Regions from separate parts of the Candidatus Pantoea multigeneris genome, predicted to be linked through region 3. Evidence: predicted binding sites of a transcription regulator. Region 3 holds the regulator's gene; each other region holds the start of a gene.
What was found. The regulator PhoB, encoded in region 3, activates phosphate uptake and scavenging genes when phosphate is short. The targets are predictions, from matches to a motif close to CTGTCATAAAACTGNCNNAT.

Region 1 (7,366 bases), on a different contig from region 3:
ACGAATGCTATTTCACTCACTTTCAGAATACTGCCATGACAAATATAACGCCTGTTCGTGAACCCGCTCCGCCTGCGGCATCGGGTAAAAAGAAACGCCTCATCATGTTGTTCCTGCCCGTTCTGGTTGCTGTTTTACTGCTGTTGGTGCCGGTTCCTGCGGGCCTGGAGCCTCATGCCTGGCACTTCTTCGCCATTTTCGTCGGGGTCATCATCGGCCTCATTTTCGAACCGCTACCAGGCGCCGTCATCGGTCTGACCGGTGTCGTCGTGATAGCCCTGTTCAGCCAGTGGCTGCTGTTTAGCCCGGCTGAACTGGCTGATCCAAAGTTCAAACCCGCCGGTCAGGCCTTTAAGTGGGCGGTCAGTGGCTTTGGTAACTCGACGGTATGGCTGATTTTCGGTGCCTTTATGTTTGCTGCGGGCTACGATAAAACCCAGTTTGGCCGCCGACTGGCGTTGATTCTGGTGAAATATCTTGGCCGCCGCAGCCTGACACTAGGCTACGCGATTACTTTTGCCGACCTGCTGCTAGCCCCCTTTACCCCCTCTAATACGGCACGCAGCGGTGGCACCATTTATCCCATTATCGCCAATCTCCCACCGCTTTATGGCTCAAAGCCCAACGATCCGAGCTCACGTCGAATTGGTTCCTATCTGATGTGGGTGGCGATCACCGCGGCCTGTATCACCAGTTCTATGTTCCTCTCTGCCCTGGCCCCCAATCTACTGGCGTTAGCCTTGGTGAAGAGCGTGATTGGCTTCGATATTTCATGGGGTATGTGGTTCCTCGCCTTCCTGCCTTTAGGGGTGCTGCTGATTCTGACCATGCCGCTGCTGGCTTACTGGTTCTATCCGCCGGAGGTCAAAATTAACGACGAGGTACCGCGCTGGGCCACCAGTGAGCTGGAAAAACTGGGCAAGCTTTCACGCAATGAGATTCTGCTGCTGGTGTTTGTGATCTGCGCGCTACTGATGTGGATTTTCGCCACCAGTTGGATTGAGCCCGCCATGGCCGCCCTGCTGGTGATCGTGCTGATGCTGTGGACCGGCGTTTTGAACTGGAGTGATATCACTAACAACAAGGCAGCGTGGAATACCTTTGCCTGGTTTGCCACGCTGGTGGCGCTGGCGGATGGTCTTGCGCGGGTGGGCTTTATTGCCTGGTTAGGCAAAGAGGGTGCGCTGCTGTTACACGGCTATGATCCGCAGGTCTCAGCTGTGGTGCTCCTGGTGGCGTTCTATCTGCTGCACTATCTGTTTGCCAGCACCACCGCGCACACCACCGCACTGCTGCCTGCCATGCTGACCATCGCCGCCTCTATTCCCGGCATCAATATGCCGGTCTTCTGTCTGATGATGTGCACCTCACTCGGCGTAATGGGCATTATCACACCGTATGGCACCGGCCCCAGCCCAATTTACTACGGCAGTGGATACTTGCCCACCGCAGACTACTGGCGCTTAGGGACCATTTTCGGGGCCATTTTCCTCGGCGCGCTGATGCTGATTGCCTACCCGTGGATGGTGATGATGTTCTAATCTTTGTGTGGAAATAACACCCCTAAAGCTTAACAGTAGAGTAACATAGCCCTCCGCCCCCTCTTGCAGGGGGCAAAAAACAATAATGTCGTCAGCGATGTTGCCGCCCGTGGCGCAACCTCTCATTCAGTGAGTAAAAAAATGTCGAATAAACCGTTTTATTACCAGAATCCCTTCCCTCTTACCGAGGATGAAACTGAATATTATCTGCTGAGTCGCGATCATGTTTCTGTCGCAGAATTCGCAGGCGAAGAAGTGCTGAAAGTAGAGCCACAGGCGCTGACGATGCTGGCAAAGCAGGCCTTTCACGATGCGTCATTTATGCTTCGTCCCGCGCATCAGCGCCAGGTAGCGGCGATTCTTGACGATCCTGAAGCCAGCGAAAACGATCGCTACGTTGCCCTTCAGTTCTTACGTAACTCCGAGATTGCCACCAAAGGTATTCTGCCAACCTGCCAGGACACCGGGACTGCCATCATCATGGGCAAAAAAGGCCAACGCGTCTGGACGGGCGGCGGAGATGAAGCGGCACTGTCACGCGGCGTCTATGACACCTTTATTGAAGACAACCTGCGTTATTCGCAGAATGCCGCGTTGGATATGTACAAAGAGGTCAACACCGGCACCAACCTGCCCGCGCAGATCGATCTCTACAGCGTAGATGGTGACGAGTATAAGTTCCTGTGCATTGCCAAGGGTGGCGGTTCGGCGAACAAAACCTATCTCTACCAGGAGACCAAAGCGCTGCTCACCCCTGGCCGCCTGAAAGAGTACCTGACAGAGAAAATGCGCTCACTGGGGACGGCGGCCTGCCCGCCTTACCATATCGCCTTTGTCATTGGCGGCACCTCGGCTGAGAGCACCTTAAAAACCGTTAAGCTGGCCTCTACCCACTACTACGATGGGCTGCCGACGGAAGGGAACGAACACGGCCAGGCCTTCCGCGATGTGCAGTTAGAGCAGGAGCTGCTGCTGGAAGCACAGAACATTGGTCTGGGTGCTCAGTTTGGCGGTAAGTATTTCGCCCATGATATTCGCGTCGTGCGTCTGCCGCGCCATGGTGCCTCTTGCCCAGTGGGTATGGGCGTTTCCTGCTCTGCCGACCGTAACATCAAAGCCAAGATCAACCGCGAAGGGATCTGGATTGAGAAACTGGAGCAGAACCCAGGCCAGTATATTCCTGCCGAATTGCGCCAGCAGGGCGAAGGTGAAGTGGTTCAGGTCGATCTCAACCGCCCAATGTCCGATATTCTGGCACAGCTGTCGCAATACCCGGTCTCTACGCGCCTGTCGCTGAGCGGCACCATTATTGTGGCGCGCGATATTGCCCACGCGAAGCTGAAAGAGCGTATTGATAACGGTGACGGTCTGCCGCAGTACATGAAAGATCACCCGGTGTACTACGCGGGTCCCGCCAAAACACCGGAAGGCTACGCCTCTGGCTCTTTAGGCCCGACCACCGCAGGACGCATGGATTCCTACGTTGATCTGTTCCAGGCACACGGCGGCAGTATGGTGATGCTGGCTAAAGGCAACCGCAGCCGCCAGGTAACAGAAGCTTGCCACAAACACGGGGGCTTCTATCTGGGCAGCATCGGTGGCCCGGCAGCCGTGCTGGCACAACAGAGTATTCGTCATCTTGAGTGCGTGGAGTACGCCGAACTGGGGATGGAAGCCGTGTGGAAGATTGAAGTGGATAACTTCCCGGCGTTTATTCTGGTGGATGATAAAGGGGAAGACTTCTTTGAGAATATTCGTCTGAATCAGTGCGCGAAGTGCGTGAAATAAGCCAGAAATAAAGAGCGAGGCTTTAAGCCTCGCTCTCTGATATTAGTACAGCATACGGGCGCGAATGGTGCCCGGAATCGCCTTCAGCAGTTGCAGTGCGTTATCCGCGACGCTCTGTTCAGCATCGATATCGATAACCACGTAACCCATCACCGGTGAAGTTTGCAGATACTGGGCGGAAATGTTGATGCCTTGCTCAGCAAAGATCTGGTTGATGGCAGTCAATACGCCTGGACGGTTTTCATGGATATGCAGCAAGCGGCTGGCGCTGGCACCGTGCGGTGGCAGTGAAGCCTCTGGGAAGTTCACCGCCGTCAGCGTAGAACCGTTATCGGAGTATTTGCTCAGCTTCGCAGCCACTTCCAGACCGATATTTTCCTGCGCTTCTTCGGTAGAGCCCCCGATGTGTGGCGTCAGAATCACGTTATCAAACTCGCTCAGCGGAGAGATAAACGGATCGTTGTTGGTCGCAGGTTCAACCGGGAAGACGTCAATCGCCGCACCACCAAGATGTTTGCTACGCAGGGCAGCACAGAGCGCATCGATATCGACTACCGTACCGCGTGAGGCGTTGATCAGCAGCGCGCCTGGCTTCATCTGTGCCAGTTCCGCTTCCCCGATCATATCCTGGGTTTCTGGGGTTTCCGGAACATGCAAACTGACCACATCACTGATGTTCAGCAGCTCAGACAGAGAACTAACCTGCGTGGTGTTGCCGATGGTGAGCTTGTTCTCGATGTCGTAGAAATAGACGCGCATCCCCAGGCTTTCCGCCAGCACACCCAGCTGTACGCCGATGTGACCATAGCCGATGATGCCGAGTTTTTTACCGCGAGCTTCAAAGAAGCCTTTTGCATTTTTGTTCCAGATACCACGGTGTGCTTTGGCACTCGCCTCTGGCACGCCACGCAGCAGCAGCAGCAGTTCACCAATCACCAGCTCCGCAACAGAACGGGTGTTAGAGTACGGTGCGTTGAAGACCGGAATACCGCGCTTAGCAGCGGCTTCCAGGTCAACCTGGTTGGTGCCGATGCAGAAACAGCCCACTGCAACCAGCTTTTCCGCTGCCGCGAAGATCTCTTCAGTCAGATGGGTACGGGAACGGATGCCGATGAAGTGTGCATCTTTGATCGATGCTTTCAGCGCTTCGGAATCCAATGCGCCTTTGTGGAATTCGATGTTGGTATAGCCCGCCGCACGGAGACTTTCTAGTGCGCTCTGATGGACACCTTCCACCAGCAGGAACTTAATCTTGTCTTTCTCAAGTGTTACTTTTGCCATTTCCCGACCCTGTTTCTGAATTCAACGAGAGCTGATATAAGTCAGCCTTCTGTCAAAATAACAAAAAATACGTTTGCAGCAATACAAACGATTGCCTGCCCCACAGCACGGGGCAGGTCAGGAACAGCAGATCACGGTACAAAATCAGGTGCCTTCGATGGATTTAGGATATTAAAGCGCTTTCCTGGGAGATTTTGTGACATATCGCACCGAATTTGCCCAGAATAAGAAAACATTTTTTATCGCTAAAAAGAACGCTGCCCCTGAGTGACGTTACCAGATCATTTCTTGATGGTTTTAACCCCATCAGCCGTGCCAATCAGGGCGATATCCGCGCCACGAGCGGCAAACAGCCCTACGGTCACAACGCCTGGCAGCGCATTAATCGCCCTTTCCAGCGCAGAGGGATCGGTGATGCTGAGATTGTGAACATCCAGAATCAGGTTGCCGTTGTCTGTCACAACGTTTTGACGATACTCCGGCAAGCCACCGAGTTTGACCAACTCACGCGCAACATACGAACGTGCCATCGGAATGACTTCTACCGGCAGCGGGAATTTACCCAGCACATCCACTTCTTTCGAAGCATCCGCGATGCAGATAAAGGTTTTTGCCACGGCGGCAACAATTTTTTCCCGCGTTAATGCTGCACCGCCGCCTTTGATCATCTGCATCTGCGGGTTAATCTCATCCGCGCCATCGACATACACCGACAAAGCATCAACTTCATTGAGATCAAACACCGGGATACCGAGGCTTTTCAGCTTTTCCGTCGAGGCTTCCGAGCTGGAAACCGCGCCCTCAATCTGGTGCTTGATGGTAGCAAGGGCGTCAATAAAATGGGCCGCTGTAGAGCCGGTGCCAACGCCAACAATGGTGCCGGGTTGCACATATTGCAGTGCTGCCCAACCTACCGCTTTTTTCAGTTCATCCTGGGTCATGGTATGTTTAAAACCTGTGCGACAACGAAGTGGGCGTAGTATAAAGCATGGATGAATAAAATTGCGCGAACCTTAGGTGTCGTTTCGCGGCTTTGGAAGCCAGCCCACAAAACTGAACCTCGCCGTTTTGTGGTCGAGTGTTGTCCACCCTGAAGGAGAAACAGAATAATGAAACGCCCGGATTATCGAACGCTTCAGGCGCTGGATGCTGTGATTCGTGAACGCGGCTTTGAACGTGCTGCGCAAAAGTTATGTATTACCCAATCGGCGGTATCGCAGCGTATCAAGCAACTGGAAAACCTGTTTGGTCAGCCGTTACTGGTACGCACCGTGCCGCCCCGCCCCACAGAACAGGGCCAGAAGCTGTTAGCGCTGTTGCATCAAGTAGAGTTACTTGAAGAGGAGTGGTTAGGTGATGAGAATGGCGGCACCACGCCGCTGCTGCTGTCTCTGGCGGTCAACGCCGACAGTCTCGCCACCTGGTTGCTCCCGGCACTGAAAGAAGTGCTGGCGGATTCCCCGGTGCGCCTGAATTTGCAGGTAGAAGATGAAACCCGTACCCAGGAGCGCCTGCGTCGCGGTGAAGTGGTCGGTGCGGTGAGTATTCAGCCACAGCCGCTGCCAAGCTGCCTGGTCGATCAGCTCGGCGCACTGGATTACCTGTTTGTCGCCTCGCCGGCGTTTGCAGAGCGCTATTTCCCGAATGGCGTCACCCGTGCGGCGCTGTTGAAAGCCCCGGTGGTGGCCTTTGACCATCTGGATGATATGCATCAGGCATTTTTACAGCAGAATTTCGATCTGTCGCCGGGCAGCGTGCCCTGCCATATCGTGAACTCTTCGGAAGCCTTCGTGCAGATGGCTCGCCAGAGTTCAACCTGCTGTATGATTCCGCACCTACAGATTGAGCGTGAACTGGCCAGCGGTGAACTGATTGATTTAACCCCGGGTTTGCTGCAACGCCGGATGCTTTACTGGCACCGCTTTGCGCCGGAGAGCCGTTTAATGCGTCGGGTAACTGATGCGCTGCTGGAACATGGGCACCGTGTCTTGCGCCAGGATGTACAACCAATCTGATTGTTTGACCGAAAAAAAGCCCGTTGAACGGGCTTTTTTTTTACCTGCGAGTTATGGGGTGTTCGGTTTGATATCAAACACCACATCAACCTGATCGTCGAAGTGAATGCTTTGCTGTTCGTAGGTTTGCTGTGCCGTGGTATCCGCTGATGCCGCCGCCGCTTTGTACATGCGCGCCATTGGCATCGGCTGATAGTTCGCCACGTGATAGCGAATGCTGTAGACCGGGCCGAGTTTGGCATTGAAGCCTTCAGCCAACGCCGCTGCCTGTTGGGTAGCATTCTGGATCGCGGCCTTGCGCGCCTGATCTTTGTAAGTCTCAGGGTGGGTCACGCCCAATTCAACGGAACGGATTTCATTCAGGCCGGTTTTCAGCGCGCCGTCCAACAGTTCGTTAAGCTTGTCCAGTTTCCGCAGCGTGACCTGTACCTGACGCACCGCACGATAGCCTTTCAGGACCGCACTGCCCTCTTTGGTGTAGTCATATTCCGGCTGGGTGCTGAGGTTAGCGGCATCAATGTCTTTTTTCTCGATACCGTTTTTATTCAGGAAATCAAAATATTGTGCCACGCGATCGTCGGCTTGCTTTTTCGCATCCGCAGCCTCTTTAGAAGAGACGTTGACCACAATGGATAACGTAGCGATATCGGGTTTGGCATCCACCGTTGCCTGGCCTGAGGTCACCACATGGGGGCCATTAGGCAGTTCATCCGCAGAAGTCAGTAATGGCAGTGCGCCAGT
Region 2 (7,366 bases), on a different contig from region 3:
TGAGCGCGCCAGTGAGACCGATGGCGTGAACAACCGTTTGCAGCTCGCCACACTAGAGCGCACGTATCAGGCTGAGCAGGCAGAAAAGCTGCTGTTAGCTGGCGTAATGCTGCGTGATCCCGCTCGTTTCGATCTGCGCGGCACCCTGCAGCACGGTCGCGACGTTGAGATTGACGTTAATGTCATTATTGAAGGCGATGTTCAACTCGGTAATCGGGTGATGATTGGCGCGGGCTGTATCATTAAAAACAGTGTCATTGCCGATGACTGCATCATCAGCCCCTATTCGGTGATCGAGGATGCGAATCTGGCAGCCGAGTGTACCGTAGGGCCCTTTGCACGCCTGCGTCCTGGCACCTCGTTGGCTGAACAGGCGCATGTTGGCAATTTCGTTGAGATGAAAAAAGCGACGCTGGGCAAAGGTTCCAAAGCCGGTCACCTCTCCTATCTGGGTGATGCTGAGATTGGTGCGAACGTGAATATCGGCGCAGGAACCATCACCTGCAACTATGATGGAGTGAACAAATCGAAAACCATTATTGGTGACGATGTGTTTGTCGGTTCTGATACGCAACTGGTGGCCCCGGTTTCTGTTGCAAGCGGCGCAACCATTGCCGCAGGCACGACGATCATGAAAGACGTCACTGCGGCGGATCTGGTTTATAACCGTAAAGAGCAGAACCAAAAATCTGGCTGGCAGCGGCCTGTGAAGAAAAACTAATTTTTAACGGCTGGCAAAGACTGGCCGAGCAGTAACGATAATAATCCCCACTCTCTACAAGGCTCGGGGAACGATCAGGTCAGATGACAATGAAAATGGCGATCAGCCATGAAGTCAGGAAAACATTATGTGTGGAATTGTTGGTGCAGTAGCACAGCGCGATATCGCTGAAATCCTGTTAGAGGGATTACGTCGTCTCGAATATCGTGGTTATGACTCCGCAGGTTTAGCGGTAGTCGATCGGCAGGGGCATATGACGCGCCTGCGACGTGTGGGCAAAGTTCAGAACCTGGCGGAAGCCGCAGAGGGGCAGCCACTGATTGGCGGCACCGGTATTGCGCATACCCGTTGGGCGACCCATGGCGAACCTTCTGAGGCCAATGCGCACCCGCATGTCTCAGAGCACATTATCATCGTGCACAACGGCATCATTGAAAACCATGAGCCGCTGCGTGAGTTAATGCTCGAACGTGGTTACCACTTTGCCTCCGAAACAGACACCGAAGTCGTTGCACATCTGGTGCACTGGGAGCAAAAACAGGGCGGTACGCTGCGTGAAGTGGTACTGCGTGTGATCCCACAGCTACGCGGTGCCTATGGCATGGTGATCATGGACAGTCGCGATCCTTCTGTACTGGTTGCAGCGCGTTCCGGCAGCCCATTAGTGATTGGTCGTGGCGTGGGTGAAAACTTCATTGCCTCTGATCAGCTGGCTTTATTGCCGGTTACTCGTCGCTTTATCTATCTGGAAGAGGGTGATATCGCGGAGATTACTCGCCGTGAAGTCACCATTATCGACCGTGATGGCAAGCCAGCAAAACGCGCTGAAATCGAATCAACCGCGCAGTACGATGCGGGTGATAAGGGCGCTTATCGCCATTACATGCAGAAAGAGATCTACGAGCAGCCAAATGCGATTAAAAACACCATCACCGGGCGTTTTAATCATGGTGTGATTGATCTCAGCGAGCTGGGTGAAAAAGCGGAACAGCTGCTCAGCCAGGTTGAGCACATCCAGATCATCGCCTGCGGTACCTCTTATAACTCCGGCATGGTGTCGCGCTACTGGTTTGAATCGCTTGCTAACATTCCGTGTGATGTCGAAATTGCCTCGGAATTCCGCTATCGCAAATCTGCAGTACGTAAAAACAGCCTGCTGATCACCCTGTCCCAGTCTGGTGAAACGGCGGACACCCTGGCAGCACTGCGTCTGTCTAAAGAGTTGGGCTACCTCGGTTCTTTGGCTATCTGTAACGTTGCTGGCTCTTCGCTGGTGCGTGAATCTGACCTGGCGTTAATGACCAAGGCCGGTACCGAAATCGGTGTTGCCTCCACCAAAGCCTTTACCACCCAGTTGGCGGTATTGCTGATGCTGGTGGCGAAGTTAGGTCGTTTACACGGAATGCCAGCAGAGAAAGAGCATGAGATTGTGCATGCCCTGCAGGCATTGCCTAGCCGTATCGAACAGATGCTGGCGCAGGACAGCGTGATTGAAACGCTTGCCGAAGGCTTCTCTGACAAGCATCACGCCCTGTTCCTTGGCCGTGGCGATCAGTATCCGATCGCGATGGAAGGTGCGCTGAAGCTGAAAGAGATCTCCTACATTCACGCCGAGGCCTATGCGGCCGGTGAGCTGAAACATGGCCCGCTGGCGCTGATTGATGCCGATATGCCAGTGATTGTGGTAGCGCCAAACAATGAACTGCTGGAGAAGCTGAAATCCAATATCGAAGAGGTACGCGCGCGCGGCGGTCTGCTGTATGTGTTTGCCGATCAGGATGCGGGCTTCAGTGACAGCGAAGGCATGAAGATTATTTCTCTGCCGCATGTAGAAGAGGTGATTGCGCCAATCTTCTACACCGTGCCATTGCAGTTGCTCTCTTACCACGTCGCCTTGATCAAGGGCACTGACGTTGACCAGCCACGTAACCTGGCGAAGTCCGTCACCGTAGAGTAATTACACCTGTGCGTAAAAAAGGGCCTGATGGCCCTTTTTTTATGCCTTAACTCGCTGCATTACTTCGCCCTGGCAATGTCGTACAGGCACCGCCCTGAGACATGGGGGCAACGGTGGGGTAGCGATCGTCCGGTGTGATATACACCTGTGAGGTGGCAACATAACCATCGCTAAAGGTGGCTTCGACAAACATGGCCTGCCAGCCGGAACCGTAATAGGCCAGCGAAACATCCACTTTGTTATCCGCAGGTACCACCAGCGCGGAAGAGCCGTAGCGGATGCCGCAAGCCAGGCGGAAATCACGCGCTGTCGGGTTCACCGCACGCCACACTTCAATTCTCACCGGTTTTTCAGAAAACGACAGCTGCAGCATCTTCGAGGTCGATTGCTGTTCCAGGCTTTCATTAATCACCGGCAATGGCCGTTTTTCCTGTAGGCGATCGAGGAAAGTCACCAGCGAAGAGCGGAAGAAGCGGTTGATACCAATGTGGTCACTGTTTGGTGCCATGCGCAGGGATTTCACCCCAGGCAACGCGTTGTAGTAAAACTTTGTGTTATCCGGCGGGAAGAAATCATCTCCGCTGGCATTCACGATGTATTTCGGAATCGCAAGCCGCTGCTGATGATCGGTGCCCATGTACTGCATCGGGTCTTCAATCTTCATCAATTCGGCAAAGTGTGCGGTTTGGTATTCCATATCCGTATGGTTTTGGTAATAAGGGGCAAAGGCAATCGGCCAGTTCCCCCCATAGGTCTGATACATGTGCTGGACCATTTTCTGGGTATTCAGCACATCGGCAACAAACGGCACTATCGCGACCACTGCAGGATCGGAAATCCCCGCCAGCCAGGTTGCCCAACCGCGTTTAGAAGCGCCCGTCACGACAAACTTATCGATATGCTGCTGCTTTAACTCCGCTTTTGCCAACCGGATCGTTTGTGAAATTGCCGCAGCCATTGGCACATGCAGCGGCAGCCGGGCTCTTAATGCCGGTTTATCCATGTACAGCTGCCAGCTGCGGGCAATGCTGTCATCTTCTTCGCGCGGCGCTTTATCGCCCTGATAGGTCAAATCAACGCTGGGAACATTGTTGAGCGAAACCACAATGGTATGGCTGTAATAGGCGGTTTCAGCGTTGGTACGCTCATCCAGATCCACCGCGATTAAGGCCAGATCGCCACGTGCATCTGGAGGAATATAAATATTGACGTCATGCTGCCATGCCATTGGCGTTACCAGCCCATCTGGCGACCAGGATTGTGACATCAGCCGGTAGCGCGTGACGTCAACGTGCGGCTGTGCTTCCAGCTCTTTCGCGCTGGCGGGTTGTGCGCCCTGTTTTTGTGGCGGCTGATCGCGCAATGTCTCTTTGCTGATCATGACATAGTCAAGTGGCCGCTCCGCCAGCGACTGGCGATAGCAGCTGATGACGTCGGAAGGCGCGTTACATTCTGACGACATGGCGGGTTGTGCGTACAGGCCAGCCGCAGCCAGACTGGTAATAATTAACAACAGGGCTTTCATATATACTTCCCCCGGCAGAAACAATAAATATTCTATGACTTTTTTGTTAGTAGGTGGTGATAATTTTTAATGCTTATTCAAGGTGTTGGATGTTATTAAAGAAACAGGCTCGATGTCTACCTCCTTCAATATTAATAAGATGAATTTCTTTTCCTTACGTTTTAACACAAATCGTCATGTATTAATTTTCGGCAAAATAGGATTTATCGAGTTTTTTAAAGTCAATTTATTATAATTCTGGAAAGTTCCTGGTGTTGGCGTTGTAAATTCAATAAAAAACATTGCTCTGTCTTTTTGGGGCACCGCCACAGCATAGGCTGTCTGGGCTAAATCTAACGGCTTTGTTTAAACGCTTACCAAATGGTGGTGGAATTTAACCCCAAAAGCAATCTGATAAATAAAGTTCAAGTGGCGACATTTTAACCGTTTTGAAGTGTTGCACAGGAAACTATTCCCAGGGGTGTTACTTCCCACATCTTGCCGTTCACTGTGTATGAAAATACATTTCGGCATTATCTTAATTTTACTTTTTATGCGATAACGGATGGCCCATAAATCATGAGGTAATATTTATTTTGAATAATGTGGTTGATGATGAACGATCATTAAACATTCTGTAGCATTCAAAAAATCACAGCATTCAGTAGGGTGAAAAGTTAATGAATAGCGCCAAAAAAAATGTTTAAAAATTTGCGCCACCGCAAATAATAGCGAGTGTCCTGTTAGAAACGAACACCAAAAAGGGCGTTTGATCGTGACGGGTTTTAGCGATCGCTGCGTCACGATTAAGGCAGTAGATCAATAAAGGAAAAAGAGGCAGTATAACGTTCCTGGCAAACATCCTCTGTTCTCATCATCAGACAACACGCATTATTGCAGTCGCTAAAATGACTGTCATATAACTGTCATATTTCAGACATTTTACTGTCACCAAACTGTCCTATTTTCCCTCCAGCAGCAATGAACTAACTCCTACTATACAGGCCAGAAGCCTGACATTAACTCCCGTGGAGGGAATATGACACTGATGCGTAGCACCGTAGCCCAAATTCTTGCCGCCACCCTGTCTCTCAGCGCGGTTTCTGCATTTGCCGCGACCGACCTGACTGGCGCAGGTGGCACCTTCCCGGCGCCGGTTTATGCCAAGTGGGCAGCAGATTATCAGCAGAAGACCGGTAGCAAAGTAAACTATCAGGGCATTGGTTCTTCTGGCGGCGTAAAACAGATCATCGCTAAAACTGTCGATTTCGGTGCTTCTGATGCACCACTGAAAGATGAAGATCTGCAGAAAAATGGCCTGTTCCAGTTCCCAACCGTAATCGGTGGTGTGGTACTGGCAGTCAATATTCCTGGCGTGAAATCAGGTGAACTGACGCTGGACGGTAAAACCGTAGGTGATATCTACCTCGGTAACATCAAAAAGTGGAATGACCCTGCTATCACCAAACTGAACCCTGGCGTGAAACTGCCAGACACCAACATCAACGTGGTGCGTCGTGCTGACGGTTCTGGTACTTCTTTCGTCTTCACCAGCTACCTGTCTAAAGTCAACGCAGACTGGAACAGCAAAATTGGTAAAGGCAACACCGTTAACTGGCCAACCGGTTTGGGCGGCAAAGGTAACGATGGCGTGGCCGCATTCGTACAGCGTCTGCCGGGTTCAATTGGCTACGTAGAGTATGCCTACGCGAAACAAAACAACCTGACTTACACCAAACTGGTTGATGCTGACGGTAAAGCCGTAGCACCAAGCGAAACCAGCTTCGCCAACGCGGCTAAAGGCGCTAACTGGAGCGAGTCTTTCGCCCAGGACCTGACTTACCAGAAAGGCAACGATGCATGGCCAATCTCTTCCACCACCTTCATCCTGGTGTACAAAGAGCAGGCTGATGCCGCCAAAGGCGCTGAAGTCCTGAAGTTCTTTGACTGGGCCTACAAAGATGGCGCGAAAACAGCGACCAGCCTGGATTACGCAGCACTGCCAGACTCAGTGACTAAGCAAATCCGTGAAGCCTGGAAAGCAAACATCAAAGACAGTTCAGGTAAAGCACTGTTCCAGTAAGTGCCATACCCGGCCAGCGTCTGCTGGCCTTGTTACGGGCGGCTGCGAAGCCGCCCTGATACCTTTTGAATACCGAGACTCCTATGGCTGAGACTAAGCCGACGTTCAAAGCGCCTGGTAAGCAAGGTGACATTATCTTCGGTGCACTGGTTAAACTCTCTGCGCTGATTGTGTTGTTGCTGCTGGGTGGCATCATCGTCTCCCTGATCTTCTCCTCCTGGCCGAGCATCCACAAATTTGGCTTCTCTTTCCTGTGGAACAAAACCTGGGATGCACCTAACGAGCAGTTTGGTGCGCTGGTACCGATTTACGGCACCATTGTGACCTCTGTTATCGCGCTGATCATCGCTGTGCCGGTGAGTTTTGGCATTGCGCTGTTTCTGACCGAGCTGGCCCCTAACTGGCTGCGTCGCCCGTTGGGAACGGCGATTGAGCTGCTGGCTGCGATTCCAAGTATCGTTTATGGCATGTGGGGGCTGTTTATTTTTGCACCTCTGTTTGCTCAATATTTTCAGACGCCGGTAGGGGATCTTCTGTCCAATATCCCGTTTATCGGCGCGCTGTTTTCTGGCCCAGCGTTTGGTATCGGCATTCTGGCGGCGGGTGTAATCCTGGCCATCATGATCATTCCGTACATCGCCTCGGTCATGCGTGACGTGTTTGAGCAGACCCCGGTAATGATGAAGGAGTCTGCTTACGGCATCGGCTGTACCACCTGGGAAGTCATGTGGCGCATCGTGTTGCCGTTCACCAAGAATGGCGTGATTGGTGGTGTGATGCTGGGATTAGGCCGCGCGTTGGGTGAAACCATGGCCGTGACCTTTATCATCGGTAACACCTACCAGCTCGATAACGCTTCGCTCTACATGCCAGGCAACAGTATTACCTCTGCGCTGGCGAATGAGTTTGCTGAAGCAGAATCTGGCGTGCACGTGGCTGCGCTGATGGAGCTGGGTCTGATCCTGTTTGTGATTACCTTTATCGTTCTGGCGATTTCGAAGCTGATGATTTTACGCCTGGCGAAAAGTGAAGGAGCGCGCTCATGACAACAATTGAGATACAGGCGCGGGCGGAACTGGAAGCTTCACGCCGTAAAATGCA
Region 3 (7,366 bases):
TTTTTAAGGCGATATCTTGCTGTTGGGTCAGCGCCTGGCTACCGCTCTGTAACCCTTCGAGCTGTTGCTGAAGTCCGCTTCTCGCTTCATCTTCCAGCAAGGCGAGACCGGTGGCACGGCTGCGCAGCAGATCGAGTGCGGTTTTGGCATTTTTATGCTGTTCGTAGACCGCAATCGACAGGGTGCCGTAGATCTCGGTGCCGGTGAGTTCTTCCAGCAGCTCGGCCCGGTCGCCCGCTTTCGCATTGAGGAAGGCGGCAAACTGTCCCTGAGACAGCATCATGGAGCGGGTAAAGCGATCAAAATCGAGGCCGGAGAGCGTTTCGATCAGCTTTAGCTTGTCATTCACTTTGTCGGCGACAATCTGGTTGTCTGCGCAGCGAGCCAGTTCAACGCGTGGAGCCTGTAATTTACCGTCTGCGCTGCCGCGTGCCCGGTTTTGGCCCCAGAAGGCGCGCCAGGCTTCACCTTTAATCTCAAACTCGACTTCCGCCAGGCACTCTGCGGTATCTCGCGTCATCAGGGCATTTTGGCTTTGCGAGATCCCCCCTAAACGCGGGGTTTGATGATAGAGCGCGAGGCAAATCGCATCCAGCAGGGTGGTTTTACCGGCCCCGGTTGCGCCGGTAATGGCAAACAGGCCGTTGCTGGCAAAAGGTTCGCGACGAAAATCAATAAACCACTCGCCGCGCAGCGCATTGAGGTTTTTAAACCGCAGCGTCAGAATTTTCATGGCTGCTCCTCAATGCGGGCCAGAGTGCGACGAAACAGATCGCGTAACGGCGCTTTTTGCTCCGGTTCTAGCTCGGTTTCCAGCGCCAGGCGGCGTTCAAACACCTCTTCTACGTTGAGTTCACTCAGCGTTTCATTCTCCATCCTACTCAAACTACGCTGACGCTGTTCACGACTGCGCCGCAGCAATAAGATCTCTACCGGCAGCCCTTCGGCTAACTGCTCAATGCGCTGCTGTAGATCGCTCAGGTACTCCTGGGTCGTTACTTCGATATCCAGCCAAACCGGCAGTTCGTGGGTGTGATCGGCAAACTGGCCGAGCTGGGTTTCAATCTGTGCCAGAGAACCCTTCAGCGTCTGCATCGGCTGGAAGAGCGGGATTTCCAGCGTGGTCACCTGGGTTAATCCGCCGGCAGCGAAATCGAGTAAGAACACACTTTTATTACGCCCCAGCTCATCAAAACTCAGTGGCAACGGTGAGCCGCTGTAACGAATGTGATCGCTATCGGCAACGCGCTGAGCGCGGTGAATATGGCCGAGGGCGATGTAATCTGCCGGGGGAAAGGCATAGGCCGGGAAAGCATCCAGCGTGCCGATATAGATGTCGCGTACCGCATCGCTTTTGCTCACGCCCACCGTGGTGAGGTGGCCGGTGGCAATGATCGGCAGCGCCTTATCTCCCCGCAGCGTAAGCGCGGCGTCATAACAGCGCTGATAGTGGTTGGCGATGGCTTCTTGCAGGCTCAGGAGTTTATCGCGGCCAGACTGACCGGCCTGAGAGCGCATGATATCCCGTGGACGTAAAAACGGCACCGGACAGAGCAGGGCAGCCACTTCACCCGCGTGATTTTTCAATGGCAGTACATCGGGCACATCCTGCGGTGCAGCCACCACCAGGGTATTCAGACAAGCGAGTAATTCGCGAGATTCGTTAAGCGTGGCTACTGAATCATGGTTACCCGCCAACACAATCAACTGGCAGCCTGTGGGCTGTAACGAGACCACAAAACGGTTAAACATCTCACGGGCGTAACTCGGGGGAGCACCAGTATCAAACAGGTCCCCTGCGATAAGCAGCACATCCACTGCGTGAGTGCGAATTTCAGCCAGCAGCCAGTCGAGAAAGGCCTGGTGCTCCGCAGCGCGGCTTTTGCTGTAGAAGAACTGACCCAAATGCCAGTCGGCGGTGTGAATGATGCGCATAACTCTCCCTGCTGTCATTTTTGCCGGGGTGATTATAACGATTCTGCTGCAAAAGCCGAAACGTAGCGGCACTGTCACAAAAGCCGGGCTAAACTGTCACGCAGGGGGTGCGTTTTTCATAAAAATGTCATAAAACTGACGCATAATGACGCCGAAAATCCCAGTGACATCAGTCACATCTGCAGGAGTAACAATGGCAAAGCGCATTTTGGTTGTGGAAGATGAAGCTCCCATCCGTGAGATGTTATGTTTCGTGCTGGAACAAAATGATTACCAGCCGATTGAAGCGGAAGATTATGACAGTGCAATCGGGAAGCTGATCGAACCCTGGCCTGACCTGATCCTGCTTGACTGGATGTTACCCGGTGGTAGCGGCATTCAGTTTATTAAGCATTTGAAACGTGAAGCGATGACACGCGATATTCCGGTCATGATGTTGACCGCGCGCGGCGAAGAGGAAGACCGCGTACGGGGTCTCGAAGTGGGCGCGGATGATTACATCACCAAGCCATTCTCGCCGAAAGAGTTGATGGCGCGTATTAAAGCCGTGATGCGTCGCATCTCACCGATGGCAGTAGAAGAAGTGATTGAAATGCAGGGCCTCAGCCTTGATCCTTCATCTCACCGCGTGATGGCCGAAACCACCCCGCTGGAAATGGGGCCAACCGAATACAAGCTGCTGCACTTCTTTATGACTCACCCAGAACGTGTTTACAGCCGTGAACAACTGCTGAACAACGTCTGGGGCACCAACGTCTACGTTGAAGATCGTACCGTAGATGTGCATATCCGCCGCTTGCGTAAAGCACTTGAGGTTTCCGGCCACGACCGCATGGTGCAGACCGTGCGTGGCACTGGCTATCGTTTCTCGGGTCGCTACTAAACGGAGCCTTCACCGTGCTGGAACGACTCTCCTGGAAGAGATTAGTGTCGGAACTGGCGCTGGCTTGTTTGCCCGCGCTGTTGTTAGGGCTGCTATTTGGATATTTGCCCTGGTTCCTGTTTGCAAGTGTGCTGATCATGCTGGTCTGGCACTTCCGCAATCTGATGCGCTTGTCGCACTGGTTGTGGATTGATCGCACCATGACGCCCCCCACCGGCCGCGCCAGTTGGGAGCCGTTGTTTTATGGCCTTTATCAGATGCAGATGCGCAACCGACGTCGTCGGCGTGAGCTGGGCAATCTGATCAAGCGCTTTCGCAGTGGTGCTGAATCTCTGCCAGATGCGGTGATCCTCACCACGGAAGAGGGCACGATTTTCTGGTGCAACGGTCTGGCGCAGCAGCATTTAGGGCTACGCTGGCCGGAAGATAATGGCCAAAATATCCTCAACCTGCTGCGTTATCCTGAATTTTCGCGCTACATCCGCCAGCGGGATTTCAATAAACCGTTGACGCTGGTGTTGAATAATCAACGCCATATGGAGTTTCGCGTCATGCCCTACAGTGAAGGGCAGTGGCTGATGGTGGCGCGTGACGTCACCCAGATGCACCAACTGGAAGGCGCGCGGCGTAACTTCTTTGCCAACGTCAGTCATGAACTGCGCACCCCGTTGACCGTGTTGCAGGGCTACCTCGAAATGATGAATGACGAGGTGCTGAACGAGAAATCACGCGTTAAAGCGTTGCAGACCATGCAAGAGCAAACGCGGCGCATGGATAGTTTGGTCAAGCAACTGCTCACTTTGTCCCGCATTGAGGCCGCACCGGTTATTGACCTGAAAGAGAAAGTCGATGTTCCCATGATGCTGCGCATGTTGCAGCCGGAAGCGGAGACGCTGAGCGGTGGGCGGCATGAAATCCACTTCCATACCGATCCGCACCTCAAAGTGTTTGGCGATGATGAACAGCTTCGTAGCGCCATTTCTAACCTGGTGTACAACGCGGTAAATCATACGCCCGAGGGAACGCGCATTGATATCAGTTGGTTACATACCCGGCACGGCGCAGAATTTAAAGTGTGTGACAACGGGCCAGGCATTTCCTCGGAGCATTTGCCGCGTCTGACCGAACGTTTTTATCGGGTAGATAAAGCCCGCTCCCGTGCAACAGGCGGCAGTGGCCTTGGACTGGCGATTGTTAAACACGCGCTCAGCCACCACAATGCGCGGTTAGATATCACCAGCGAGCCAGACGTGGAGACCTGTTTTACCTTTACGTTACCGGCACGGTTGATTGTCAACAGCGAGATACGGGAGAATGTGACGCATTGACTCTTTGTAATGTGAACTTATGCGCCCACTCCTGCTGATTGTTGCTCTTCTTTTTCCCGCGCTGACGCAGGCCCAGATGCCGCTGCTGATTGGTAATCTCAGCAGCGTAGGATCGGACACGCTGGGTTATCTGATGACGCTGTGGGGCGAGGATTTTAGCCGACAATCACCGGGCGTGAACGTTCAGGTTCAGGCTTCCGGTTCCTCCACGGCCCCTACCGCACTGGCGGCGGGGGCCGCCCAACTCGGCCCCATGAGCCGCCCGATGCAGGCGGAAGAGCGACAGCGATTTATCGATCGCTATGGTTATCCGCCGCTGGCAGTACCGGTGGCAATGGATGCCCTGGTGGTGGTGGTCAATCAGCGCAATCCCATGCAGGAAATTTCACCGACGCAACTCGATGCACTCTATTCCATCACCCGTTTGTGCGGCGGAGAAAGCGTGCCGAAACACTGGGGAGAGCTGGGGATTACACAAACAGGATGGGCGCAACGCAGCATTCAGCGCTTTGGGCGAAATTCTGCCTCCGGAACCTGGGGTTTCTTTAAGCAGCAGGCGCTGTGTCGCGGTGATTTCCGCGCGGATGTCGCTGAATTCCCAGGATCGGCCGCCGTGGTGCAAGCCGTAGCGGCATCCCCTTACAGCATTGGTTATGCCAGCTTTGGTTTTCACCTCAGCGGGGTGAAAATGCTGGCGATTAAACGTCCCGGTCATGAGGCCGTGTTGCCAGACAGCGCATCTATTCGCAGTGGGCGCTATCCGTGGTCGCGGCCACTCTATATCTATCTGAACAAAGCCCCGGACAAACCGTTACCTCCGCTGGTTGCGGCGTTTATGCGCCAGGTCTTGTCCCCGGCAGGTCAGGCTCGTGTGGAAGAAGCCGGATATTTACCGCTCTCTGATGCACAAATGGCACAGGCACGCGCGGCGATTGGCGCGCCGTAGCGACCATAATGAATTTTATTCATGTGGCCTGAATTTTCTTCCGTTGCACCCGGCGCTGCGTCATGTCACTCTTGCTTTAGACATGTAGCCATCCAGACGGCTATAAATAACCTGAGGTAATTATTTCCTGCCGTGATTAGCGAGCGGGAAGACGCGAGGAGTTCCAATGCCAAACAATAGCGCCCCTTTCCGTGCCGATACCGTCGGCAGTTTCCTGCGTCCGGCAGCCATCAAAACCGCACGTGAGCAGTATGCCGCAGGCGCGTTGAGCGCTGAAAAACTGCGTCAGGTGGAAGATGAGCAGATTCGTCACGTGGTTGAACAGCAGCGTGCGAATGGCCTTAAGGTGGTGACTGATGGTGAATTCCGTCGCGCATGGTGGCATTTTGACTTCTTTGGCGACTTACACGGCGTAGAGCTGTATGAAGCCGAGCAGGGCATTCAGTTTAATGGCGTGCAGACCAAATCTCACGGCGTAAAAGTTACCGGCAAGGTAGCCTTTAATCCGCAACATCCGATGCTGGATCACTTCCGCTTCCTGCAAAGCGTCGCGGGGGACGCGGTGGCTAAAATGACCATTCCTAGCCCCAGCGTGCTGCACTTCCGTGGTGGGCGTAAAGTGATTGATGCCACTGTTTATCCTGAGCTGGATGCGTATTTTGACGATTTAGCGCAGACCTACAAAGAGGCCATCGCGGCGTTTTATGCTATCGGCTGTCGCTATTTGCAACTGGATGACACCGTCTGGGCTTATCTGTGCTCGGAAGATCAAAAAAGTCAGATTCGGGCGCGCGGCGAAGATCCAGAGCAGCTAGCGCGGACCTACGCACGCGTGCTGAACAAAGCGCTGGAAGGTAAGCCTGACGACTTAACGGTCGGGCTGCATGTTTGTCGCGGCAATTTCCGCTCCACCTGGATCTCTGAAGGCGGCTACGAGCCGGTCGCAGAAGTGCTGTTCGGTGGGGTCAATATCGATGCTTTCTTCCTTGAATATGACAACGAACGTTCAGGCGGCTTTGAACCACTGCGTTTCATCAAGCCGGGTCGACAGAAAGCGGTGTTAGGTTTGATTACTACCAAAAACGGCGAGCTGGAAGACCCTGAGCAGGTCAAGGCGCGTTTGCAGGAAGCGGCGCAGTACATCAGCCTCGACCAGCTTTGCCTGAGCCCGCAGTGTGGCTTTGCGTCCACCGAAGAGGGCAACAGCCTGACGGAAGCGCAACAGTGGCAGAAGATTCGTCTGGTGGTCGATATCGCTAAACAAGTCTGGTAAAGCTGTAAACTTGTGCACACAGGCGCGTAAATCGCGCCTTTTGTGCATTTATTTCCCCATTGCTGCTGATATTTCTTGCCTGTTGGAGAAATAATAAGCACATCATCTGATGCTCATTCGCGCTAAACTAAACACTTAAGCTGGTCGCTGGGGTATTTCCAGTAGATCATACTGCTTTTTAGATCCCGTCTTGCCTTTCTTCGCTATAAACGTTTTACTTAGCGCCGTTGTCGATTAATCCCTCTGTGAACAGAATAAAATCAGCTCATATCACCTGTGTTACTCCACAACCGCAAGCATAATGCTCTGGCATCACATGCTAACCCGTTGTAGTGACGCAGAAAGGGACGGCAGAAACCAACTTCCACCGCAACACCAATGACAGGCAGTACAGTTTAATGACACATCGTTTAACCTCGAAGGATATCCTCGCGCTGGGCTTTATGACTTTTGCCCTGTTTGTTGGCGCAGGTAATATCATCTTCCCACCGATGGTGGGTATTCAATCTGGCGAACACGTTTGGGTAGCGGCTTTTGGCTTCCTGATCACTGCTGTAGGCCTTCCGGTGATGACCGTTATCGCACTGGCCCGCGTGGGTGGTGGCGTTGATGCGCTGAGTTCACCAATCGGTAAAGCCGCTGGTCTGCTGCTGGCAACGGCATGTTATCTGGCCGTCGGCCCGTTGTTCGCAACGCCACGCACCGCGACCGTTTCATTTGAAGTGGGTATCGCCCCGCTGACTGGCGATGGCGCATTACCGCTGTTTATTTATAGCCTGATCTACTTCGCACTGGTCATCGGCATCTCGCTGTATCCGGGCAAACTGCTGGATACCGTGGGCCATTTCCTTGCACCACTGAAAATCGTCGCGCTGACCGTACTGGGCATCGCTGCGCTGGTGTGGCCAGCGGGTGGCGAAATCTCTGCAACAAGCGAGTATCAACACGCGGCGTTCTCCAGCGGTTTCGTTAACGGCTATCTCACCATGGACACCCTGGGT
Region 4 (7,366 bases), on a different contig from region 3:
AGGCGATCTGAAAGGCTTTGAGTTCGGTATTTTCAAATGGCACAAAGACGGTTCTTCTACTGCCGTTAAGTAATACCTCACCAGCACAAGACGTGGGTTAGCTATCAACTTCTTCAGGCGTAGAAGTGGGGTTAATACTTCCTTCTTCGATAGTTGAAGAGGAGTTGATACTTCCTTTCTGGATAGCCGAAGTGGGATTAGCCTCTCCCTCGCCGTGTGCTGGCCAGAGGATTCACTCTATTTCCCCCTCCCGCTTGCGGGAGGGGGCAGGGGGAGGGGAAGCGCGTTCAATAGCTGAGCCGTTTCCCCTCTATCCCGGCGCGTTTCCTATCCGAAGCGCGCATTTTCGCTGCAGAGCAGGTCTTCACTATGTCCGAACAAATTCTCTATTTCATTCAGCAGATGTTCAACGGGGTAACCCTCGGGAGCACCTACGCGCTGATCGCCATTGGTTACACCATGGTTTACGGCATTATCGGCATGATCAACTTCGCCCATGGCGAGGTCTACATGATCGGCAGTTATGTCTCCTTTATTGTTATCGCGGGCCTGATGATGATGGGCATCGATGTGGGCTGGTTGCTGATTGGTGCTGCCTTCATCATGGCGATTATCATCTCCAGCGCCTATGGCTGGAGCATTGAGCGTGTGGCTTACAGGCCAGTACGATCCTCCAAGCGCCTGATCGCCCTGATCTCCGCGATAGGTATGTCGATCTTCCTGCAAAACTACGTCAGCCTGACGCAAGGTTCACGCGATCTGGCGTTACCAAGTCTGATTACCGGCCAGTGGACGCTGGGTGAAAGCAACGGCTTCGCGGCAACACTTTCGACAATGCAGCTAGTCATTTGGGTAGTGACCTTCCTCTCCATGTTGGCGCTGACGTTGTTCATCCGCTACTCCCGCATGGGACGTGCCTGCCGCGCCTGCGCCGAAGATCTTAAAATGGCGAGCCTGCTTGGCATCAACACTGACCGGGTTATCTCACTGACCTTTATTATCGGCGCGGCGATGGCGGCGGTAGCAGGGGTGCTGTTAGGCCAGTTCTATGGCTCGATTAACCCGTTTATCGGCTTTATGGCTGGGATGAAGGCGTTTACCGCAGCGGTCCTGGGCGGCATCGGCAGTATTCCAGGTGCGATGATTGGTGGCCTGGTACTGGGGATCGCTGAGGCACTGACCAGTGCTTACCTCAGCACGGAATACAAAGATGTGGTCTCCTTCGCACTGCTGATTGTGGTGTTGCTGGTGATGCCAACCGGTATCCTTGGCCGCCCGGAGGTAGAGAAAGTATGAAACGCCTCGGGTGGATTAACGCCGTGATTTCCACGGTGATGCTGCTGGTACTGGCCAGCTTCTTTATGGGCATGCGGCTCGACCTTGACGGCACTAAGCTGGTGGTGGTCAATGCTGGCGCAGTGCGCTGGCAGTGGATTTACATCGGTGCGGCGGTGGTATTTGTTTTCCAACTGCTGCGTCCGCTGTTCCAGAATTCGCTGAAGCGCAGCGGCAAAGGGTTTGTGTTGCCGAGTTTCGATGGTTCAACGCCAAAACAGAAATGGTTGATGGCGCTGCTGATCGTGGTTGCCGTTGCCTGGCCGTTCTTTGTTTCGCGCGGCAGCGTGGATATCGCGACCTTAACGCTGATTTACGTGATGCTCGGCCTGGGTCTGAACGTCGTTGTAGGACTTTCGGGTCTGCTGGTATTGGGCTACAGCGGTTTTTATGCCATTGGCGCTTATACCTTTGCGCTGTTGAACCACTATTACGGTTTTGGCTTCTGGCAGAGCCTGCCGCTGGCGGGCCTGGTGGCCGGGATATTTGGTTTGCTGTTAGGTTTCCCGGTGCTGCGCCTGCGTGGGGATTATCTGGCTATCGTAACCCTTGGCTTCGGTGAGATCGTGCGTATTTTGCTGCTGAACAACACCGCGATCACCGGTGGCCCGAACGGCATTGCACAGATCCCAAAACCGACCTTCTTCGGTCTGGAATTTGGCCGCCGCGTCAGTGAAGGGGGCTGGTCAACCTTCCATGATGTGTTTGGCATGAAATATGACCCAAATGACCGGGTTATCTTCCTCTATCTGGTGGCATTGCTGCTGGTGGTGCTGACGCTGTTCGTGATCAATCGTCTGTTACGTATGCCGTTGGGCCGAGCCTGGGAAGCACTGCGTGAAGATGAAATTGCCTGCCGTTCGCTGGGATTAAGTCCAACGCGAATCAAGCTGACGGCGTTTACCATCAGTGCCGCGTTTGCCGGTTTCGCCGGTACGCTGTTTGCCGCTCGTCAGGGCTTTGTCAGCCCGGAGTCCTTTACCTTTGTCGAATCCGCTTTTGTGCTGGCGATTGTGGTGCTGGGAGGGATGGGTTCACAGCTGGCGGTGATCCTCGCGGCCGTGCTGTTGGTGGTTTCGCGCGAATTGATGCGTGACCTCAACGAATACAGCATGTTGGTATTGGGTGGTTTAATGGTGCTGATGATGATCTGGCGTCCGCAAGGGCTGTTACCGATGACCCGCCCGCACCTGAAATTGAAGCAGAGCAGTAAAGGAGAGCAGGCATGAGTCAGCCTTTATTAGCCGTTGAAGGCCTGATGATGCGCTTCGGCGGCCTGTTAGCCGTTAACAACGTGGCACTGGAGCTGCGCGAGAAAGAAATTGTTTCGCTGATTGGTCCCAATGGTGCCGGTAAAACCACGGTATTTAACTGCCTGACCGGTTTCTATAAGCCGACGGGCGGCACGATTAAACTGCGCGATAAGGCTTTGCAAGGGTTGCCAGGGCAGAAGATTGCGCGAATGGGGATTGTGCGTACATTCCAGCATGTGCGCCTGTTCCGTGAAATGACGGTGATTGAAAACCTGCTGGTGGCGCAGCATCAGCATCTGAAAAGCGGCGTGTTTTCGGGATTGATCAAAACCCCGGCGTTCCGTCGTAGTGAGAGTGAAGCGTTGGATCGCGCAGCAACCTGGCTCGAACGCGTTGGATTACTGGAACTGGCCAACCGTCAGGCCGGTAATTTGGCTTATGGTCAGCAGCGTCGTCTGGAGATCGCTCGTTGTATGGTGACGCGTCCCGAGATTTTAATGCTGGATGAACCCGCCGCCGGGTTGAACCCGAAAGAGACGCACGAACTGGATGAGCTGATTGCTGAACTGCGCGGTGAGCACAACGTTTCGGTGCTGCTTATTGAACATGATATGAAGCTGGTAATGGGCATTTCAGATCGCATTTATGTGGTTAATCAGGGAACGCCGCTGGCCAACGGTACGCCGGAAGAAGTGCGTAACAACCCGGATGTTATCCGCGCGTATTTAGGTGAGGCATAAGATGGCGAATCCAATATTAACGCTTGATAACGTAAGCGCTCACTATGGCCCGATTCAGGCGCTACACAGTGTGAGTTTGCATATTGCGCAGGGTGAGATTGTCACGCTGATTGGTGCGAACGGCGCGGGGAAAACGACGCTACTCGGAACGCTGTGCGGTGAGCCGCGTGCCAGCTCCGGTAGCATCACTTTCGACGGCAAAGCGATTACCGACTGGCAAACCGCACGCATTATGCGTGAAGCGATTGCGATTGTGCCGGAAGGCCGACGCGTGTTTTCGCGCATGACGGTGGAAGAGAATCTGGCGATGGGCGGTTTCTTTGCCACGCGACAGCAATATCTGGATCGTATTGAACGGGTCTACACCCTGTTCCCACGCCTGGCGGAGCGCAAAGTACAGCGTGCGGGCACCATGTCAGGTGGTGAGCAGCAGATGCTGGCGATTGGCCGTGCGCTGATGAGTCAGCCGCGTTTGCTGCTGTTGGACGAGCCGTCGTTGGGCCTGGCTCCGATTATTATTCAGCAGATTTTCGACACTATTGAACAGCTACGTCGTGAAGGTATGACCATTTTCCTCGTGGAGCAGAATGCGAATCAGGCACTGAAGCTGGCCGATCGTGGCTATGTGCTGGAAAACGGTCGTGTCGTATTGGAAGACAGCGGTGATGCGCTGTTAGCCAACGAAGCGGTGCGTAGCGCCTACCTCGGCGCGTAATTTCCCCTCACCCCAGCCCTCTCCCTTCCAGGGAGAGGGAGCCCGTTCAGTGATGTCTATAATAGCGATGCCGTACATTCCCTCTCCCTTTCTGGGAGAGGGAGCCTGTTCAGTGATGTCTATAATAGCGATACCGTACATACCCTCTCCCTTCCAGGGAGAGGGTTAGGGTGAGGGTAAAGGCCGCAGCAGACGTTCCTTCATCGCGATATTCCCCCAGAGGGAGCTCGGTCGGCAATCAATGTGAGTTGCGTGGCCAAAAATCGCATGGACGAAGGCCCGCACATCACTCATATTCAGGCACGGACGAAGGTCTGCACATCACCTACATGAAGGCGGGGATGGTGGGGAGTAGAGTAAAGCTTCCGCCGCATGGATGCGGCGGCAGAGCCTCCAGGGAAGGATTCACGGCGTCTTTACGGCACTCCCCAGCATCTGCGACTGGAACGCACGAATACCGCCCGCACCATCTGCGACTGGAACGCACGAACCCAATCCGCACTATCCCAACTAGAACGCACGAATCCAACCCGTGCTATCCCAACTGGAGCGCACGAATACCGACCGCACCATCTGCGACTAGAACGCACGAACCCAATCCGCACTATCCCAACTGAAACGAACGAACACCCCCCACTAAAACGCACAAACCCAACCCGTCCTCCCTGCACAGAGAAATGTGCTGAAACGTGATGAAACATAAGCTTTTCTTAAGCTGGGCGGTGATTTTCTGTGTGTCATATCTCGGTCATATTTCAGTTATTTTTCTATCATATTTGCGTGTCATGTTACTTCGCGAACAAAAAATGCGTGAATTCGCGCGTACCTACCTGCACAGGAAAACAATATGTCCGTGTTTACTTTTCGTCGTGGCTTGATGAGTGTCCTACTGGGAATGGCGGTAAGCGGCAATGCGCTGGCTGCCACTGAAATTCCTTTCTGGCACTCAATGGAAGGCGAGTTAGGCAAAGAAGTTGATTCTCTGGCGCAGCGTTTTAACCAGACGCACCCAGACTATAAAATCGTACCTGTCTACAAAGGCAACTACGAACAGAGCCTGGCGGCAGGTATTGCGGCAGTTCGTACCGGCAAAGCACCGGCCATTTTACAGGTTTACGAAGTGGGCACCGCTACCATGATGGCGTCCAAAGCCATCGTCCCGGTACATGACGTGTTTAAAGACGCGGGCGTGCCAATGGATGCCAAACAGTTTGTGCCAGCAGTCGCAGGCTACTATAGCGACAGCAAGGGCCAGCTGATCTCTCAGCCGTTCAACAGCTCCACGCCGGTGCTCTACTACAACAAAGACGCGTTCAAAAAAGCGGGTCTGAATCCGGATCAACCGCCTAAAACCTGGCAGGAACTGGCGAAAGATGCCGATGCGCTGCGCAAAGCGGGCATGACCTGTGGTTACGCCAGCGGCTGGCAAGGCTGGATCCAGATCGAAAACTTCAGCGCCTGGCATGGCCTGCCAGTGGCAACGAAAAACAACGGCTTCGATGGAACTGACGCCGTACTGGAGTTCAACAAACCGATCCAGGTGCGTCACATCCAGTTGCTGGAAGACATGAACAAAAAAGGTGATTTCACCTACTACGGCCGTAAAGATGAGCCAACCGCCAAGTTCTACAACGGCGACTGCGGCATCACAATGGCTTCATCCGGTTCACTGGCCGACATTAAACACTACGCCAAATTCAACTTTGGTGTAGGCATGATGCCGTACGACGACACCGTACCAAATGCACCACAGAACGCCATCATCGGTGGAGCCAGCCTGTGGGTCATGAAAGGTAAAGATGCCAATACCTACAAAGGCGTTGCTGAATTCATGCAATTCCTTGCCCAGCCGGATATCGCAGCAGAATGGCACCAGAAAACCGGCTACCTGCCGATTACTACCGCCGCTTATGAACTGACGAAACAGCAGGGCTTCTACGACAAAAACCCGGGCGCTGACATTGCCACGCGTCAGATGCTAAACAAAGACCCTCTGCCATTCACCAAAGGTATGCGTCTCGGCAACATGCCGCAGATCCGTACCATTGTGGATGAGGAACTGGAAGGCGTCTGGACCGGGAAACAGTCACCGCAGACTGCACTGGATAACGCGGTAAAACGCGGGAATGAACTGCTGCGTCGTTTCGAACAGCAGGTGAAATAATCCGCCTTCAGGGCCAGCCACTGCTGGCCCTGCATTTTCAGGTTTACGGAACTCGCCTATGTCCTCCTCTCGCCCGGTGTTTCGCACCAGCCCGCTGCCCTACTTGCTGGTACTGCCGCAACTGATTATTACTGCGATCTTCTTCCTCTGGCCTGCCGGAGAAGCACTGTGGTACTCGCTACAGAACATCGATCCGTTTGGCATCTCCAGCACCTTTGTCGGTCTGGCAAACTTTAAACGGCTATTCAGTGATGGCCTCTATCTCGACACCTTCTGGGTCACCATTAAATTCAGTGCGCTGGTCACGATTTGCGGCATGGGCTTCTCATTACTGCTGGCCGCGCTGGTCGACTACGTCGTCAGACTGAAAAAGCTCTACCAAACCCTGTTCCTGCTGCCGTACGCCGTTGCGCCGGTAGTGGCAGCAGTAATGTGGATGTTCCTGTTCAGCCCTGGCCTCGGGCTCATCAGCTACATCCTTAATAACCAACTGCACTACAACTGGAACTTCGCCCAGAACAGCGGGCAGGCGATGTTCCTGGTGGTACTGGCGTCCATCTGGCAACAGATGAGCTACAACTTCCTGTTTTTCTTCGCGGCACTACAGTCGATCCCGAAATCACTGGTGGAAGCGGCAGCCATTGATGGTGCCGGACCGGTGCGGCGCTTCTTCCAGCTCTCATTGCCGTTAATCACGCCAGTGAGCTTCTTCCTGCTGGTGGTCAACCTGATCTACGCCTTCTTTGACACCTTCCCGGTGATCGATGCGGCCACGGGCGGTGGCCCGGTACAGGCGACAACCACGTTAATCTACAAGATTTACCGTGAAGGATTCACCGGCCTCGACCTCTCCTCTTCAGCGGCGCAGTCAGTGGTACTGATGCTATTAGTGATTGGCCTGACGGTATTCCAGTTCCGCTTTGTCGAGCGTAAGGTGCGTTACCAATGATTGAAAATCGCCGTGGGCTGGATATCTTCAGCCACACTCTGCTCATTCTCGCTTTACTGGCGATCCTGTTCCCGCTGTATGTGGCGTTTGTCGCGGCAACTCTGGATAACGACGCGGTATATCGGGTGCCAATGACGCTGATCCCTGGAACGCATCTGTGGGAAAACATCTCACGCATCTGGACACAGGGCGTAAACGGCAGTGGTCCTC

Region 1: a site for PhoB is predicted at 4,647-4,666, ahead of serA (phosphoglycerate dehydrogenase). Genes of this name have one in related genera too.
Region 2: a site for PhoB is predicted at 5,095-5,114, ahead of pstS (phosphate ABC transporter substrate-binding protein PstS). Genes of this name have one in related genera too.
Region 4: a site for PhoB is predicted at 4,778-4,797, ahead of ugpB (sn-glycerol-3-phosphate ABC transporter substrate-binding protein UgpB). Genes of this name have one in related genera too.

What each region holds. Positions count from the first base shown of each region.
Region 1 covers NZ_VWXF01000007.1:67,938-75,303, reverse strand. The annotation lists gene F3J40_RS16430 (anion permease) at 36-1,541, shown strand; gene fumA (class I fumarate hydratase FumA) at 1,683-3,329, shown strand; gene serA (phosphoglycerate dehydrogenase) at 3,372-4,610, opposite strand; gene rpiA (ribose-5-phosphate isomerase RpiA) at 4,892-5,551, opposite strand; gene F3J40_RS16410 (LysR family transcriptional regulator ArgP) at 5,720-6,625, shown strand; gene F3J40_RS16405 (oxidative stress defense protein) at 6,677-7,366, opposite strand, start outside.
Region 2 covers NZ_VWXF01000015.1:76,368-83,733, reverse strand. The annotation lists gene glmU (bifunctional UDP-N-acetylglucosamine diphosphorylase/glucosamine-1-phosphate N-acetyltransferase GlmU) at 1-721, shown strand, start outside; gene glmS (glutamine--fructose-6-phosphate transaminase (isomerizing)) at 849-2,678, shown strand; gene F3J40_RS23170 (PhoPQ-activated protein PqaA family protein) at 2,725-4,203, opposite strand; gene pstS (phosphate ABC transporter substrate-binding protein PstS) at 5,222-6,265, shown strand; gene pstC (phosphate ABC transporter permease PstC) at 6,349-7,311, shown strand; gene pstA (phosphate ABC transporter permease PstA) at 7,308-7,366, shown strand, end outside.
Region 3 covers NZ_VWXF01000008.1:103,105-110,470, reverse strand. The annotation lists gene F3J40_RS17785 (SbcC/MukB-like Walker B domain-containing protein) at 1-733, opposite strand, end outside; gene sbcD (exonuclease subunit SbcD) at 730-1,935, opposite strand; gene phoB (phosphate response regulator transcription factor PhoB) at 2,129-2,818, shown strand; gene phoR (phosphate regulon sensor histidine kinase PhoR) at 2,833-4,146, shown strand; gene F3J40_RS17765 (PstS family phosphate ABC transporter substrate-binding protein) at 4,166-5,092, shown strand; gene F3J40_RS17760 (cobalamin-independent methionine synthase II family protein) at 5,259-6,365, shown strand; gene brnQ (branched-chain amino acid transporter carrier protein BrnQ) at 6,764-7,366, shown strand, end outside.
Region 4 covers NZ_VWXF01000013.1:94,496-101,861, reverse strand. The annotation lists gene F3J40_RS22100 (branched-chain amino acid ABC transporter substrate-binding protein) at 1-73, shown strand, start outside; gene livH (high-affinity branched-chain amino acid ABC transporter permease LivH) at 370-1,296, shown strand; gene F3J40_RS22090 (high-affinity branched-chain amino acid ABC transporter permease LivM) at 1,293-2,564, shown strand; gene livG (high-affinity branched-chain amino acid ABC transporter ATP-binding protein LivG) at 2,561-3,328, shown strand; gene livF (high-affinity branched-chain amino acid ABC transporter ATP-binding protein LivF) at 3,330-4,043, shown strand; gene ugpB (sn-glycerol-3-phosphate ABC transporter substrate-binding protein UgpB) at 4,891-6,207, shown strand; gene ugpA (sn-glycerol-3-phosphate ABC transporter permease UgpA) at 6,266-7,156, shown strand; gene ugpE (sn-glycerol-3-phosphate ABC transporter permease UgpE) at 7,153-7,366, shown strand, end outside.